Regions from separate parts of the Micromonospora sp. NPDC003816 genome, predicted to be linked through region 1. Evidence: riboswitches for the same ligand, from Rfam matches in the RefSeq annotation. Region 1 holds a riboswitch; each other region holds the start of a gene.
What was found. A riboswitch is a leader RNA that binds a small molecule or an ion and turns the genes downstream of it on or off. The one in region 1 is predicted to bind S-adenosylmethionine.

Region 1 (5,728 bases):
GTGGCCAACCCGCCCGGCGGCAACCCCGCCGCGATCTCCTCGGTGCCGTTCGCCGGCTCGTTGAGCTCACTGCTCAGTGGGGTGGCCGGTGACATACCCGGGCAGCACGCCCGGTTCGAGTCCGAGCCGTTGACCGAGGCGGTCGACATCGTCGGCGCGCCCACCGTGTCGGTGCGCGCCGCGTCGAGCAGCGGCGAGGCGGTCCTCTTCGCCAAGCTCTACGTGGTCGACCCGGAGGGGGCGGCCACCCTGCCCAGCGGACTCATCGCGCCGATCCGGCTCAGCGGTCTGCCGGCCACCGTCGACGCCGCCGCGCCGGTCACCGTGACCCTGCCGGCGATCGTGCACCGGGTGGAGGCCGGGCACCGGCTCCGGCTGGTGGTGGCCACCTCGGACCAGGCCTACACGACCCCGATCGAGCCGGCCGTGTACACGGTCGCGGTCGGTGACACACCGGTCAGCCTGCCGACGGTCGACAGCGACCCGATCCCCACCGAGGCGGCGCTCTGGCGCTGGGTACTGGTCGGGCTGATCGCCGCGATCGTGATCGGGCTCGTCGTGCTCGTGGCCGTGCTGCGCCTGCGGCACCGCCGCCAGGACACCTCGATCCATCCCGAGTACGCGGACACCCCGTTGGCCGTGCGCCACTTGCGCAAGGAGTACGCCGACGGCTTCGTGGCCGTCTCCGAGGTGGACTTCGAGGTGCACCCCGGTCAGGTGGTCGGCCTGCTCGGGCCCAACGGCGCCGGCAAGACCACCACCCTGCGGGTGCTGATGGGGCTGACCCAGCCGACCGCCGGGGAGATCTACGTCTTCGGGCACCGGCTGGTGCCGGGCTCGCCGGTGCTCTCCCGGATCGGCGCGCTCGTCGAGGGGCCCGGATTCCTGCCGCACCTCTCCGGCCTGGAGAACCTCAGGGCGTACTGGCGGGCGACCGGACGGCCGGAGGCCGACGCGCACTTCGAGCAGGCGCTGGAGATCGCCGGTCTGGGCTCGTCGGTGCACCGGCGGGTCCGCAAGTACAGCCACGGAATGCGGCAACGGTTGGCCATCGCCCAGGCCATGCTCGGCCTGCCCGAGCTGCTGGTGCTCGACGAGCCGACCGACGGGCTGGACCCGCCACAGATCGCCGAGATGCGCCGGGTGCTTCAGCGGTACGCCACCGACGGGCGCGCGGTGCTGGTCTCCAGTCACCTGCTCGCCGAGGTGGAGCAGACCTGCACCCACGCCGTGGTGGTCAACAAGGGCCGGATCGTGGCCTCCGGGCCGGTGGAGGACATCGTCGGTGACTCGCCCAGCGTGCTGTTCGAGGTGAGCGACCCGACCGCGGCCCGGGACGTGCTCAACGACCTCGGTGGCGTACGGGTGCTGGACGACGCCGATGGGCACCTGGTGGTGGACACCAACGGCACCGCGCGCAGCGAGGTGGTCGCCGAGTTGGTACGGGCCGGTATCGGAGTGGACCGGGTGGTGCCCCGGCGCCGCCTGGAGGACGCGTTCCTCGCCCTGGTGGGCGAGAACTCTCGGGGAAGCGGGGACCGGTGATGGCGGGATCGACCGTGCAGCCGACGCGGGAGGAGTCCGGGGTGGCTCCGTCGGGTGCCGCCGCCGGCTACCGGCCGTCGAGGACGTTGCCGTTCGGCGCCGAGTTCCGCCGTCAGGCGGCGCGGCGGCGTACCCAGTTGGCGCTCGGTTTCATGGTGCTGCTGCCGTTGATCATCCTGATCGCCTTCCAGTTCGACTCGGGTGACGACGACAGCGGCCGGGGCGAGTTCGGCAGCCTCGTCTCGTTCGCCACCTCCGGCGGACTGAACTTCACCCTGTTCACCATCTTCGTCTCCGCCTCGTTCCTGCTGGTCGTGGTGGTGGCGCTGTTCTGCGGCGACACGGTGGCCAGCGAGGCGAGCTGGGGCAGCCTGCGTTACCTGTTGGCGGTGCCGGTGCCCCGGGCCCGGCTGTTGACGGTGAAGCTGCTGGTGGCGCTCGCCTACTCGGCGTTCGCGCTGGTGCTGCTCGCCGGTACGGCCCTGCTGATCGGCACCCTGCGGTACGGCTGGTCGCCGCTGCGCAGCACGGTCGCCGCACAGCTCGAACCCGGCGAGGGTTTGCTCCGCCTGCTCGCGGTGCTCGGCTACCTGGCGGTCGTCCTGCTGGTCGTCGCCGGTCTGGCGTTCCTGCTCTCGGTGGTCACCGATGCCGCGCTGGGCGCGGTGGGTGGTGCGGTGCTGCTGTGGATCCTCTCCAGCATCCTGGACCAGATCACCGCGCTCGGCGCGATCCGGTCGTTCCTGCCGACCCACTACAGCACCGCCTGGCTGGGGTTGCTCTCCACGCCGGTGCAGACCGACGACATCGTCCGGGGCGCCGTCTCGGCGATCTGCTACGCCACCCTCTTCTGGGGGCTCGCCTTCTGGCGCTTCACCCGCAAGGACATCACCAGCTGAGTGCGGCGTCGACGCCGTCGTCCGCCGACTCGGTGGGCGTCGGCGTCGGGCCCGTCCGCTTCTTCCAGGCGCTGACTCCGATCCGGTCGGTGTTGCCGAGGTCGATCGGCCCCTCCATGTCGAGTTCCTGCCCCGGCTGCCCCTTGGCCGCCGCGATCTCCACCCGCGCGGCGTCGGTGGCGACCACGGTCGGATCGTCGACCAGGTTGCGCCAGATCACGGCCGCTCCGGCCGTGGCGCCCGGTGCCAGCACCAGCGGCCGGGGTGGGTCGTCGAAGCCCGAGGCGATTCCGGCCGCCCCCTCGACCACCCGGACGGTGATCGGTGCCCCCTCGCCGTCGAACAGACGCAGCGCCGGATAGCCGCGCAGCTTGTACGGGCGGTCGCCGCAGTTGACCAGCTCCACGCCCATCGCCCGGAGCCCCATGGCCGCGCTGACGCCGAGGTAGCGGATCCGTACCCCCGATTCGGGGCAGACCTCCGGCGCGTCCGGGCCGGCCGTGGTCGGGCTCGTGGCCGGGTCGGCCTGCTCCGTCGGTCCGTCACCCGGGACGTTGCCGGACGCGTCGGTCGGTGCGCAGCCGGCGAGCAGCGCGAAGGCGGTCAGCAGCGCGACGAGCCGAGGACGCCGGTAGGCCCGGCCTCCGTCGCCGCGTCTCGTGGTCGTATCCGGCATCGATCCCCCGTGGATTTCTCGCATCGGCCCATCGTCGCATCACGGTCCTCGATCGTTCGGCGGGCAGTCGGGGTGGCGAGGTGGGCGCTTCGGGACGGCCTCCCGGTCGGTCGGGGACCGCCCCGCGTACCGGCTGGTGGGACGACGGTGGCCGCTTCCGGACCCGGGTGGGCGCGCGGCCCCGGATCGGATGACCGCGACTTGTTGCCGTCAGATGTCCAGGGTGTACAGGGAGTCGTTACGGAGGGTGATCGAAATGATCTTCGCCGAGGGGGGTTCCCTCGGGAGTTCCAGTCGCTACCATCGATGTGGGAGCGTTCCCAAAGGAAGAGATTGCATCGACAAATATTTATCAGTCCCGCATTCTGGTTGCCCTCGTCCATCCACAATGGAGGTTCCGGAATGCGTACTGACCGGTTCGGCGGGCCGGCCCTGTCCCTGTTCCGCATGGTCATCGGCCTGCTGTTTCTCTGCCACGGGTTGTCGTCTCTGTTCGGCGTCTTCGGCGGTGCCCGGGGGAGCGGTGAACCCGTCCCGCTCGGCACCTGGCCGGGCTGGTGGGCCGCGCTGATCCAGGCCGTCTGCGGTGCCCTCGTGCTCCTCGGTCTCTTCACCCGACCGGCGGCACTGGTGGCGTCGGGCTCGATGGCCTACGCCTACTTCGTCGTCCACCAGCCCGAGGCGCTGCTGCCGCTGCGCAACCACGGCGAGCTGTCGGTGCTGTTCTGCTGGTCGTTCCTGCTGATCGCGGTGCTCGGCCCGGGTAGCTGGGCGCTGGACAACCTGCTGCGCCAGCGCAACGGTGCCGCACTGGACCTGAAGGCGGCCGAACGCAGGTCCGTACCGGCCTGACCCGGCCGGTGCGGTGACCGACCGACGCTCGTGCGCGACCCTGGACCAGGTCACCCCGGCGCTGCCGGGGCTGCCCGATCCAGGGTCGACGCGCTTGCGCGGGTGGTGGCGGCGGTGAGGAATCGCTCACAGGCTGAGATCGAACGCTGACGAGCGCGGCGGGATTGCCTAGACTCGGCGGCACAACTGAATACCTCATCCAGAGGGGCTGAGGGATACGGCCCGAAGACGCCCCGGCAACCACCCCGCGCGCTCATCGCTGAGCGTCCCGTGGGGCAGGTGCCAATTCCGTCCCCGCCGCAGGGTGCGATGTGGGGGAAGATGAGAGGACTCGGACATGACGTCGACGCTCGCCCCTACCGGGATCGACACCACCGCCAGCCCCGCCCGCGCCCTGGTCTGCCGCGCCTGTTCCGCCCGCTACCCGTTGGCCGCGCAGCACGCCTGTTACGAGTGTTTCGGCCCGCTGGAGGTCGACTACGACCCGGCGGCCCTCGCCACCGTGACCCGTGAGCAGATCGAGGCGGGCCCGCAGAACATCTGGCGCTACGCGGCGCTGCTCCCCGCCGGCCAGGACCCGGCCACCCGGGTCACCCTGGACCCCGGTTTCACGCCGCTGGTCGCCGCCGACCAGCTCGCCGCCGAGCTGGGCATCACCGGCCCGCTCTGGATCAAGGACGACAGCGCCAACCCCACCCACTCGTTCAAGGACCGGGTCGTCTCGGTCGCGCTGACCGCCGCCCGGGCGCTCGGCTTCGCCCGGTTCGCCTGCGCCTCCACCGGCAACCTGGCCAACTCCGTCGCCGCCCACGCGGCCCGCGCCGGCACCCCGTCGGTGGTGTTCATCCCCAGCGACCTGGAGCAGGGCAAGGTCGTGACCACCGCCGTCTACGGCGGCGAGCTGGTGGCCATCGACGGTTCGTACGACGACGTGAACCGGCTTTGCGGCGAGCTGGTGGAGACCGACGAGTTCGAGGACACCGCCTTCGTCAACGTCAACGTCCGGCCGTACTACGCGGAGGGCTCCAAGACGCTCGGCTACGAGGTCGCCGAGCAGCTCGGCTGGCGGATCCCGGCCCAGGTGGTCATCCCGATGGCCTCCGGTGAGCTGCTCACCAAGGTCGACAAGGCGTTCAGCGAACTGGTCGAGATCGGCCTGGTCGAGGCGCCGGCCGGCGGGTGGAAGGTCTTCGGCGCCCAGTCGGCCGGATGCAACCCGATCGCCACCGCCCTGCACGGCGGCGGTGACACCATCACCCCGGTCAAGCCGACCGGGATCGCCAAGTCGCTCAACATCGGCGACCCGGCGGCCGGTCTGTACGCCCTGGAGGCGGTACGCCGGACCGGCGGCTGGATGGACTACGCCGACGACGACGAGATCCGTGCCGCCGTGCGGCTGCTGGCGCGTACCACCGGGGTCTTCGCCGAGACGGCGGGCGGGGTGACCGTCGCGGTGCTGCGCAAGCTGGTCGAGTCCGGAAAGCTGGACCCGACCGCGGAGACGGTGGTCTACAACACCGGTGAGGGGCTCAAGACGCTCGACGCGGTCGCGGGCGAGGTCGGGCCGACCCACCGGATCAAGCCGTCGCTGCGGGCCGCCCGCGACGCCGGCCTGCTCGGCTGAGACACGCCGCGAGCCCGTCGCCCGAAGTGGCATGTTGCACGCCGACCGATCCGCCGGGTAACGGGCTTTTAGCGGTGAGTGCGGAAAACACGCCGTCGAGTACTTGACGGCAGGAACCGGGCGGCGCAAGAT
Region 2 (5,728 bases), on a different contig from region 1:
GCGAGCGTGCCCAGCCGCGCGTCGTCCTGCTGCGCCGCGCACCAGTCCAGTAGCGGTCCCGGGTCGTCGTCCAGTTGGTCGGCGGTCCACGGGTCGAGTCCCGCCGCCGTCCGCTCGTCGTTCGCCCGGGCCAGCGGTGTCCCGCGCAGGTACCGCATGATCCGGGTGGAGAGCACCGGCCGCGCCGACGCCGACAACACCGTGCTGCCGGTGTAGACGTTCGCCGCCGTGTCCAGCACGTCCTTCTCCGCCCGGGGGCGCAGTTCCCGGTCCCCGTCGGGCAGCTCGTAGTTAGTCGTGACGAACGCCGGGTCGAAGTCCCGCCCGGACGGGTCCAGGTTGTTGCCCGCCCGCGCCGGGAAGAACTCGACCTCCCAGTGCAGCAGCACCGGATGCCACGGCTGACCCGTCCACGACCGCAGCGCGGGATGTTCCGGTTGCCCGGTGGCGAGCTTGGTGGCCAGTGCCGCGAGCAGGTCACCGAGGCGGGTCACCCCGGTTGCGGTCCGCAGGTCGGCCTCGGAGACGGCCAGCTCCACCGCCAGGCACGGCAGCAGCCCGTCCGGCTGGTCCGCGCCGTCGCGGCCGTACCGGTCCGACGGGGTGGCCGCCGCACCGGTGAGCAGCACCACCGGTTCGTTCGGCACCTGGTACGGCGTACCCGGGACCTGTTGCAACTCGAACCGGCTCCGCGCGGTCGCCGCCGCCGTGGCGTTGACCGTGTCCAGCGCCGACTGCGCGGCCTGCCGGGCGGCCTGCAACCGGTGCGCCAGACTCGTGCCGGTGTCCACCGGCGGCCAACTTCCCAGCCTTGCCAACCGGGCGGACAACGCCGACACCTCCCGTCGCAGATACCAGCCGACGAGATCCGGGTCCGGATAGTCCTCCCGGGCACCCGGTGGCGGGTACGCACAGACCAGGTACCGGGTCCAGTCCGCGAAGATCCGCCGCCGTGCCCCGGCGACCTCGGCCGCCGCCGCGTCGTACGCCGACTGCGCCTCGTTCAGCGCGACCAGCAGGTCGCCGAAGCTCCCCGGCAGCGCCAACCGTTCCCGGGCCTGGCGCTGCGGCACCGTGACCGGCGCCCCCTCGTCCCCGCCGTCCAGCGGGTCGTCCTGCCGGCGGACCGTCCAGGCCACCCCGGAGGCGACCGTGCCGAACGACGCGGCATGCCGGGCCTGAGCCAGCCGGGCCGGCAGGTCCAACACGCCGCTCTCCAACTCGTCGGCGACGGTCAGCGCCTCCAGCAGCTTCTCGGTCTGCGTCTCGGTCACCCCGGGCAACACCGCGCCGAGGTGCGCGGCGAGCGCCTCGGTGGCGGTGTTCGCCACCCAGACCCCGCTCTCGGAGTCGGTCGTCGGGCCGGGCACCGGCGCCCGCTTCGCCGTCGCGGCGAAGGTCAGCCGACCGAAGCAGAGCATCCGCGCCGGAGCGTCGCCGCCGGTGTCGGCCGGCACCGACCAGTCCAGTTCGTCGGCGATGGTCTGCGGCCAGCTCCGCCCGGCCGCCGTCGCCACCACCGCCAGCAGTTCGTCGTCGGCCGTCTCGGCATACCAGCCGACCACGTCGTAGCGCAGGCCGTTCGGCGGCGGCACCGCCCCGTAGCCGTCGTCGTGCAACCCGAACACGCTCGACGAGTTCGGATAGAACGCGGCGAAGGTCGGCTCGCCGTAGCCGAGCGCGGTGAGCGCGGCCACCCGGTCGGTCGGCACACCGGGCCACGCCGACAGCGGCAGCTTCCGGCCGAGATACCGCCACGGGCGTCCGGTGGTGCCGCGTGGATCGGCCGCCCGCAGCGGATAGGTCACCCCGCCCCGGTCGACGTCGCCCAGCGCGTCGCTCTCCACCATCCAGCGGTCCTGGGCCCCACCCGGCGCGGTCCGGGTGACCAGCCACCGGTTCGGCACCCGGGGCAGGTCGACGGCGGGCGCACCACCGCCGGTCGCGGCACCGTGCGTCAACCGGGTCAGCGCGTCCGGCAGTGACCAGTGCAGGTGGATGCCGGCCGGCAACAGCAGGTCCTGCTGGAACGACCCGGGCAGGATGGCGTCGCTGAGGTTGCGCTCACCGAAGTCGGCGTCCCGGCCGGTGCTGGCGTCGACGTACGGCAGGCGGGTGAAGTCGGCGGTCGGTCCGGTCACGGTCCGGTCGGTGGCGAGCCACAGGGCGTCCACCCTGACGGGCACGGCGAGTATGCGCATGGTGATGCGTTCCCCAATGGTTGCGGCGTGGTCGCTGCGGTAACGCCGGTTCACCGTAGGGCAGATCGGAGCGCGAAAGTGTTTCGCAAAGCTGACAGTCGAACCGCTGGTCCGTCCATGATGGAGTGTGCTATTCCGCGTGGTGGAGACGCTTTCCGGACAGTGATCCGTCGAATCACCGACATGCCGCGCCGACCCGCGCTCCCATGGCCGACAGAACAGCGGCGAAGGGACGCCGAGCCGATCGGTGGCAGGTGACTGTGGTCACTGTGCGTGGTGAAGCGCGCCCGCGCAATCGCGCACCCGGGGCGTCGGATTCACGTCTGCTCCCGAGCCGCCACCCGGACCGGCGCGACGGCGAGCCGACCGGTCAGGCGGGACGACTCAAGGGGCTGTCTCGTGTCGTACGAACAGGGACATGACGGGTGCCCGACGGGCACTGGCGGGCGGGCTCGCCCGTGTGGCAGCATCGGCAGCGGTCAAGAGTGTCAGCGCCAAGGCCCCGGCCTGCTGACCGGCAACCCTCGTATCCGCGGTGGGGTGCCTCCGGGTGAGACCAGGCCGTCGGCGACCGCCGGAGGCAAGCGCGGACCCGCACGGGTCCACTGTCACCTGAGGACGAGTGTGCCCACGATCGCTCCTGCCGTGCTCGGCGTCGACCTTCCGGTCCGCCTCTCCGACGGCACCACCGTCGCGTACGCCAACCTCGACTACGCCGCCACCGCACCCTGCCTCGTCCCGGTCGCCGACGCGGTCACCGAGCTGCTGCCCTGGTACGCCAGCGTGCACCGGGGCGCCGGCCTCGCGTCGCGCCGGTGCACACTGGCGTACGAGCAGTCCCGTCAGACCGTCGCGGACTTCCTCGACGTCCGGCCGGACGACCATGTGATCTTCACCCGGAACACCACCGACGCGATGAACCTGCTCGCCCGGGCCCTGCCCCCGCACACCACCGTGGTGACCTGGGCCGGCGAACACCACGCGAACCTTCTCGCCTGGCCGAACGTGCACCGCCTGCCGGTGCCCGCCGACCTGCCCGAGGTGACCTCCGGGCTGACCCGGGCGCTGGCCGACCTGGGCGACGCGGGGCCGGTGCTGGTGGCGGTGACCGGCGCCTCCAACGTCACCGGCGAGGTCTGGCCGACGGCCGAGATCGCGGAGATCGCCCATCGGCACGGCGCGCGGATCGCCGTCGACGCCGCCCAACTGGCCCCGCACCGCCCGGTCTCCATGGCCTCCGCCGGTATCGACTACCTGGCGCTCTCCGGGCACAAGCTGTACGCGCCCTTCGGTGCGGGCGTCCTGGCCGGCCGCGCCGACTGGCTCGACGCCGCCGACCCGTACCTGTCCGGCGGTGGAGCCACCAGGCACGTCGGTGACGAACCCGCCGAGGTGCAGTGGCAGACCGGCCCGGCCCGACACGAGGCCGGCACGCCGAACCTGCTGGGAGCGGTGGCACTCGCCGCCGCCTGTGCCACCATCTCCGCCGCCGCACCGGACGTACTCGCTCACCACGAGCAGGAGCTGCTGGCCCGACTGCGCGACGGCCTCGGCGCCCTGCCGCAGGTGGCGGAACTGCGCACGTTCGACGCCGACCACGACCGGGTCGGCATCGTCAGCTTCACCGTCGCCGACCGGCGGGCAGCCGACATCACCCACCGGCTCTCCGCCGAGCACGGCATCGGCGTACGAGACGGCTTGTTCTGCGCCCACCCGCTCAGCCGGAAGCTGTTGGCTGACGCGGCCACGCGGCTCGGCCGCCCCACCGACGGTTACGCGATCCGGGCCAGCATCGGCATCGGCACGACCGCCGAGCACGTCGACCGACTCCTGCACGGACTACGCCAGGTGATCAACACGCCCCGGGGGCGGTGAGTCGTCCGGTGCTGAGGTGGGCGGCGAGGCGCATGGCCAGCGCCGCCAACGTCAGCGTCGGGTTGGCCGCCGGTGAGTTCGGGAAGACGGACAGGTCGCAGACATAGAGGTTGCGGTGGCCGGCGACGCGCAGGTCCTCGTCGACCACCCCCGGCCGCTCCCGGCCCGGCGTGTCGCGACCCATCCGCATGGTGCCGACCTCGTGCGACACCCCGCCGAGCGGAGCCCAGAGCTGCTCGTACACCTCGCCTCCGAAGGCGGACACCACATCGGCGGTGATCGTGTCGAGGGCGTCCTGGACCTGGTGGGCGCGCGGGCTGGGATGGATGCGGATGGTGGGCAGCGCGGCGGGCTTCCCGCCCACCGGCCGGGTCTCGGTCAGGGTGACGGCGTTCTGCTCGACCAGCGGCGCCTCGACCATGAACACGAGTTCGCCCGGCATCTTCCCGTCGACGGTGGCCAGGTTCGCGCCGGTGAACTCCAACGCGTTGACGAAGCGGAACTGGTTCAGGTTCGCGCCGAGGTCCAGCGTGACGCTGTACGGGTGGGCGGGGTCGGTGTCGGCGGCGTCGGTGAGGTGCCGGGAGACGGTCTTGCTGGAGTCGAACCGGCTGTACCAGTCCCCGCCCTGCCGCATCCAGAACTTCACCACGTGGATGGGATGGTCGGTGATGCCGCGTCCGACCAGCGGGATGTCCTCGGCGAGGCCGGACGACTGCGCGACGGCGGCAGTGCCGACGGTGCCGGCGGTCAGCACCACCACGCCGTCGTCGGCCAGTCGGTAGGTGCGGTCCCGGCCGGCCAGGTGGTCGTACGTCACCACCCCGGTGACCTCGCCCGCCGCCCGCTCGACACCGACCACCTCGTGGTTCAGGTGGACCCGCAGGTTGCCGAAGCGGCCGTCCTGCATCGCGCGGCTGAGCAGCAGTTCGGCAGCCGACCAGATACCCGCCGGCACCGCCCCGGGGACCGGACCGCAGTACTCGATCGCCATCGGCGGATCGAAGTGCCGGAACTCGGCCAACGCGGGCAACTCCCGCAGTTTCGCCTTGACCATCGTCTGGTACGACGACGGGACCAGGGGAGTGACACGGGTCAGCTGCTCCGCGCGGTCGTACCAGACGTCGTACAACTCGTCGCGGACCGCCTCCGGCCAGTCGCGGAACTCCCACCGGTGCATCCGGGGTGCCGAGGCTCCCCAGAACAGGGTCCGGCCGCCGAGGTTGAGGCCCTGCGCGATGCGTGCCTTGGCGCTCTCGGCGTCGGCGGCCCGCCAGCGCCGACGCCCGAACGCACCCCAGTGGTGAAAGATGTTGGGGTACACGTCGGGACCGACCGGTTGGTAGCGGGCCAGGTTGCCGGTGTGCGTCCCGAACAGGTAGCTACCGGCCTCCAGCAGCAGGACGCGCGGTGGCCGACCGCCCCGCCACGGAGTCTCGGCGAGCTGGTACGCCAGGGTGCCGCCACCGGCACCGGAGCCGACGACGATGACGTCGTAGCGCTGCGTGGACTCCGGATCGCCGGGGAAGAAGTGCCGGGCGACGTGCGACTCGCCGACGAGGACGTCCTGGTGCCGCGCGAAGTGGACCCGCCCGTCGATGCGGCAGGCCGGGGCGGCCAGTTCGGCGGTGCTCAGGTGCAGCGGCCCGTCG
Region 3 (5,728 bases), on a different contig from region 1:
CCGTTAGATATCGAGGCTGAGGAGCCTGTTGTGGCGTTCAAAGGGCGGTCGACGCTACGAGTGCGCATGGTCGCGTACCGGAGGGTGATGTTGAGTGCGCTTGCGTTCGCGTCAGAGAACCTGGGACAGGAAGCGGCGTAGGCGCGGGTGCTCGGCCGACTCGAAGATCGCGGCCGGCTCGCCGGCCTCCAGCACCACTCCGGCGTCCATGAACGCGACGGTGTCGGCGACCTCGCGCGCGAAACCCATCTCGTGGGTCACCACCACCATGGTCATGCCCTGCGACGAGAGGTCCGCCATCAGCGACAGCACGCCCTTGACCAACTCCGGGTCGAGCGCCGAGGTGGCCTCGTCGAAGAGCATCACCTGCGGCTGCATGGCCAGCGCCCGGGCGATGGCCACCCGCTGCTGCTGCCCGCCGGACAGATGCGCCGGCCGGGCGTCGGCCTTCGCCGCCAGCCCCACCCGGTCCAGGTGGGTACGCGCCACCGCCACCGCCTCGTCCTCGCCGAGCTTGCGGATGCGCCGTAGCGCGACGGTGATGTTGCGCAGCACGCTCATGTGCGGGAAGAGGTTGAACTGCTGGAACACCATGCCGACCCGCTGCCGCAGGGCGTCCGGGTCGTCGCGCAGCACGCTGCGTCCGTCCAGCAGCACGTCACCCTTGTCCGGTTCGAGGAGCCGGTTGACGGTCCGCAGGAGCGTCGACTTACCGGACCCGGAGGGGCCGATCACGCAGGCGGTCGCGCCGCGTGCGACGTCCAGGTCCACCCCACGCAGCACCTGGTGAGGGCCGAAGGCCAGGTGTACGTCGCGCAGGCTCAGGCTGACCGAGGTGCTCATCGTTGGTTGCCTCCGGCGGCGCCGGGCAGCGCCAGGTCGAGGTCGTCCGGGTCGTCACCGGCCGGTCCGGTCGCCGGGCGGCCGTGCCGCAGCCGCCGGTCGATCCAGTTGACGACGTGCGTCAGCGGCACGGTCAGGGTCAGATAGAAGAGCCCGGCGAGCAGCAGCGCCGACTGGTTGCCGGTGTTGGCCGCGTAGTCCTGCCCGATCCGGAACAGCTCCCGCTGGCTGGCCAGCAGACCGAGGAAGTAGACCAGGCTGGAGTCCTTGATCAGTGCGATGAGCTGGTTGACCCAGGCCGGCAGGACCCGCCGGACACCCTGCGGGATCACCACCACCCGCATCGCCTCCCACCAGGAGAAACCGAGCGCGCGGGCGGCCTCCACCTGGGTGGCCTCCACCGACTGGATGCCGGAGCGGAAGATCTCCCCGATGTACGCCGACGCGATCAGCGACAGCGCCAGGATGCCCAGCGGGTACGGGTTGGGTCCCCACACCTGCATGCCCAACGGCGCCAGACCGACCCCGATCAGCAGGATCGTCGCCGCCGCCGGCAGACCGCGGAACACGTCGGTGTAGACCCGGGCCGGCCACCGCAACCAGCGGGTACGCGAGATGCCCGCGACGGCCAGCACGATGCCCATGGCGGAGCCGAGCAGGGCGGCGGTGACCGCCAGGATCAGCGTGTTCGGCAACCCGACGGTGATCATGTCGGGCAGCGCCTCGCGCATCGACTCCCAGTCGAAGAACGTCTCCCACAGGGTGCGCAACGGATCCACGGTCGACCTCCGCCCTACTCGCTCGTCGTCCTACCTCAGGAGGCGGCCGGCGCCGACACCTCGCCGCTGCCCGGGGTGAAGTCGGCCGGGATCGGCCGGCCCGGGTAGTACTGCTCCTGGAGGCGGGTCCAGGTGCCGTCGGCGATGACCTCGTCCAGGGCCCGGTTCAGCGCCTCGCGCAGCGTGTCGTTGCCCTTGGCGACCGCGTACGCGGTGGGTGCCGGGCTGAGTTCCTTCGCCGCGACCGTGATCCTGCCGCCGCTGTCGGCGGCGGTCTTCTCGCCGATCTCGGCCGGGGCGATCCAGGCGTCGGCGGTGCCCGCCTTGAGCTGGTTGATCGCGCCGTTGTAGTCCGGCACCCGCACCGGGTCGAGGCCACGCCCGGTGGCGTAGTCGTCCTGGACGGTGCCCTGCACGACGACCACCCGCTTGCCCGACAGCTCGTCGAAGCTCGCCAGCGTCGAACCGGCGGGCACGTCGAGGCCGAAGTATCCGAAGTCGTAGCCGTTGCCGAAGTCGACCGTCTTCTTCCGCGCCTCGGTGATCGTGATCGAGGAGCTGCCGACGTCGAACTTGCGGTTGTTGACCTGGGCGAGCAGACCGGAGAAGTCGGTGCCGACGAACTCGACCCGCAGCCCGAGCTTGTCGGCGGCGGCGACCAGCAGGTCGTTGTCGAACCCGGTGAACTCGCCGTCCTTGAGGTACACGTTCGGCGGTGCGTCGGTCAGCGTGCCGGCCCGCAGCACCCCCGGCTGGAGCAGGTTGTACGGGTTCTCGGCGGGGTCACCGTCCGCGCCGCAGGCGGTGAGGGTGACGGCGGCGAGCACGGCGGTGACGCCGACGGCGGCGGCCCGGGTGAGGGCAGGAAGGAATCGCACAGGTGTCTCCTGATGAGCGGCGGCGGGCACGCACGTGCCACACCGACGGTCCGCCGTGGGACGGACCGCGAAGGATGGGAACGAACGGGGTGGTCGTCCGACCGGGTGGGGTCGACGGCCGGGTGGCGACGCGGTCAGCTACACGCGGCGCTGCACACCCGCATCATGTCGACGTGCCGACGCCGGGTCAGGTGCCGGCAGGCAACCGGTCGATCGGGGTACGCCATGGCTCTCCTCGAGGTCGTGATGACCTGGGACACCAGGCCACGCTTGCACCGGAGATCGCTCCGATGCCTGGTCCTCACCCGGGGCACCCCTGCGCGGACGAGGGTTGCCGGCCAGCGAGCCGGGGCTTGACGCTGACGCTCTTGACCTGCCGCCGAGGCTAGCAGCCCGTGACGGGGCAGCGTCCACCCGTTATGACCACGCTCACGCGGGGTGTTGCCCGCTGCCCGCGTGATCCCTTACGGTCTGCTCAGCGGTGGGCGGTGCGGTCCGCATCCGACCCGACACCGCCGGTGGTCCGTCACGCGGACCGGGGAGGTGGAAACCCCGGGCCCCGCGCACGTGGCGGTCGGGACCGGCGGGCGAACCCCGACCGGCGGTCGGCGCGTCGAGGCGCCGGGCCGACGGTGTCCGGGGCGCGGAACCCACCGGGAGCACCCCGTGTATCTCACCCCTCACGAGCAGGACCGCCTGCTCGTCCACGTGGCGGCGGACGTCGCCCGACGCCGCCGCGAGCGCGGCCTGCGTCTCAACTACCCGGAAGCCGTCGCGGTGCTCACCGCCTTCCTCCTCGAAGGTGCCCGCGACGGGGCGTCCGTGGTCGACCTGATGGCCTCCGGCCGCACCGTCCTGAGCCGGGACGACGTGCAGGACGGCATCCCCGAGCTGCTGAGGGAGGTGCAGGTGGAGGCGACGTTCCCGGACGGCACCAAGCTGGTGACGGTGCACCACCCGATCCCGTGATCCCCGGGGAGATCCTGCCGGCGGCGCGGCCGGTGGAGATCAACGCCGGACGTCCGGTGACCACGCTGCTCGTGGTGAACACCGGTGACCGGCCGGTGCAGGTCGGGTCGCACTACCACTTCGCCGAGGCCAACCCGGCCCTGGACTTCGACCGGTCCGCCGCCTGGGGGCAGCGTCTCGCCGTACCGGCCGGCACGTCCGTGCGGTTCGAACCGGGCGTGAGCCGCACCGTGGACCTGGTGCCGCTGCGCGGCGCGCGGATCGTCCCCGGCCTGCGCGGCGAGTGCGCCGGCCCGCTGGACCCGGCCCCGACGACGGCGGTGCCCGACGGCGGCGCGCAGCGGAGCGGAGCGACGGCATGAGCATGGTGGAGCGGGAGCGCTACGTGGCGCTCTACGGGCCGAGTACGGGCGACCGGATCCGGCTGGCCGACACGAACCTGCTGATCGAGGTCGAGCACGACCACTGTGCCGGCGGCGACGAGGCGGTCTTCGGCGGCGGCAAGGTGATCCGCGAGTCGATGGGGCAGTCCCGGGCCACCCGGGCCGAGGGGGCCCTGGACACCGTCATCACCGGCGCGGTGGTCCTCGACCACTGGGGCGTGGTCAAGGCGGACGTGGGGATCCGCGACGGGCGGATCGTCGCGCTGGGCCGGGCGGGCAACCCGGACACCATGGACGGTGTGCACCCGGAGCTGGTGATCGGACCGGCGACCGAGGTGATCGCCGGCAACGGCCGGATCCTCACCGCCGGGGCGGTCGACACCCACGTGCACTTCATCTGCCCGCAGATCGTCACCGAGGCGCTGGCCGGTGGTGTCACCACCCTGGTGGGCGGCGGCACCGGACCGGCCGAGGGGACCCGGGCCACCACCGTCACGCCGAACGCCTGGCACCTGGCCCGGATGCACGAGGCGCTGGACGCGTTCCCGGTCAACGTGCTGCTGCTCGGCAAGGGCAACACGGTCTCCGCCGAGGCGCTCTGGGAACAACTGCGGGCCGGTGCCGGCGGCTTCAAGCTGCACGAGGACTGGGGCACCACCCCGGCGGCGATCGACGCGTGCCTGCGGGTGGCGGACGCCTCGGGCGTGCAGGTCTCCATCCACACCGACACCCTCAACGAGGCCGGGTTCGTCGCGGACACCCTGCGGGCGATCGGCGGCCGGGCGATCCACTCGTACCACACCGAGGGGGCCGGGGGCGGGCACGCGCCGGACATCATCACCGTCGCCGGGGAACCGAACGTGCTGCCCTCGTCGACCAACCCGACCCGTCCGTACACCCGCAACACGCTGGCCGAACACCTCGACATGCTGATGGTCTGCCACCACCTCAACCCGGCGGTGCCGGAGGACCTGGCGTTCGCCGAGAGCCGGATCCGACCGTCCACGATGGCCGCCGAGGACCTGCTGCACGACCTGGGCGCGATCTCGATCATCGGCTCCGACTCGCAGGCGATGGGCCGGGTCGGCGAGGTCGTGCTGCGGACCTGGCAGAGCGCGCACGTGATGAAGGCGCGGGTGGGGGCGTTGCCCGGTGACGGTGCCGCCGACAACCACCGGGCCCGGCGTTACGTGGCGAAGTACACCATCTGCGCGGCCATGGCCAACGGACTCGACCACGAGATCGGCTCGGTCGAGCCGGGCAAGCTCGCCGACCTGGTGCTCTGGGAACCGGCGTTCTTCGGCGTCCGACCGCACCTGGTGATCAAGGGCGGGTTCATCGCGTACGCCCAGATGGGGGACGCGAACGCCTCGATCCCGACGCCGCAGCCGATGCTGCCCCGCCCCATGTTCGGCGCGTACGGCGTGGCGGCCGCCGCCACCAGCCTGGCGTTCGTGGCACCCGCCGCGCTCGACGCCGGGCTGCGCCTGGACGTGCGTCGCCGGGTGGTGCCGGTGGCCGACGTACGGCAGCGCGGCAAGACCGACCTGCCGGAAAACGGTGCGCTGCCGCGCATCGAGGTGGACCCGGACACCTTCACCGTCCGCATCGACGGCGAGGTGGTCGAACCCGACCCGGTGACCGAGTTGCCGATGGCCCAGCGCTACTTCCTGTTCTGATGAGCGCGCCGACCATGCTCCTGCTGCTTGCCGACGGGCGGTTCCCAGCGGGGGCGCACGCCCACTCGTCGGGGCTGGAGGCGGCTGTCGCGGCCGGGCGGGTGACCGACCTGGCCACGTTGGGGGAGTACCTGCGCGGGCGGCTGGCCACCGCCGGGCTGGTCGCGGCGGCGTTCGCGGCGGCGTCCCGTCGGGCC

Region 2: linked by a shared signal. The riboswitch ahead of ACFYTT_RS01555 (aminotransferase class V-fold PLP-dependent enzyme) and the one ahead of thrC (threonine synthase) in region 1 are both predicted to bind S-adenosylmethionine.
Region 3: linked by a shared signal. The riboswitch ahead of ACFYTT_RS29565 (ABC transporter substrate-binding protein) and the one ahead of thrC (threonine synthase) in region 1 are both predicted to bind S-adenosylmethionine.

What each region holds. Positions count from the first base shown of each region.
Region 1 is NZ_JBIANP010000004.1:78,794-84,521, forward strand. Features, by position in the region: gene ACFYTT_RS16000 (alpha/beta fold hydrolase) at 1-1,545, shown strand, start outside; gene ACFYTT_RS16005 (ABC transporter permease) at 1,545-2,444, shown strand; gene ACFYTT_RS16010 (DUF4232 domain-containing protein) at 2,434-3,120, opposite strand; gene ACFYTT_RS16015 (DoxX family protein) at 3,523-3,972, shown strand; SAM riboswitch class I at 4,165-4,300, shown strand; gene thrC (threonine synthase) at 4,310-5,596, shown strand.
Region 2 is NZ_JBIANP010000001.1:372,375-378,102, forward strand. Features, by position in the region: gene ACFYTT_RS01550 (hypothetical protein) at 1-2,201, opposite strand, end outside; SAM riboswitch class IV at 2,679-2,794, shown strand; gene ACFYTT_RS01555 (aminotransferase class V-fold PLP-dependent enzyme) at 2,847-4,076, shown strand; gene ACFYTT_RS01560 (GMC oxidoreductase) at 4,054-5,728, opposite strand, start outside.
Region 3 is NZ_JBIANP010000017.1:35,637-41,364, forward strand. Features, by position in the region: gene ACFYTT_RS29555 (amino acid ABC transporter ATP-binding protein) at 112-843, opposite strand; gene ACFYTT_RS29560 (amino acid ABC transporter permease) at 840-1,622, opposite strand; gene ACFYTT_RS29565 (ABC transporter substrate-binding protein) at 1,658-2,500, opposite strand; SAM riboswitch class IV at 2,762-2,874, opposite strand; gene ACFYTT_RS29570 (urease subunit gamma) at 3,167-3,469, shown strand; gene ACFYTT_RS29575 (urease subunit beta) at 3,466-3,831, shown strand; gene ACFYTT_RS29580 (urease subunit alpha) at 3,828-5,531, shown strand; gene ACFYTT_RS29585 (urease accessory protein UreF) at 5,531-5,728, shown strand, end outside.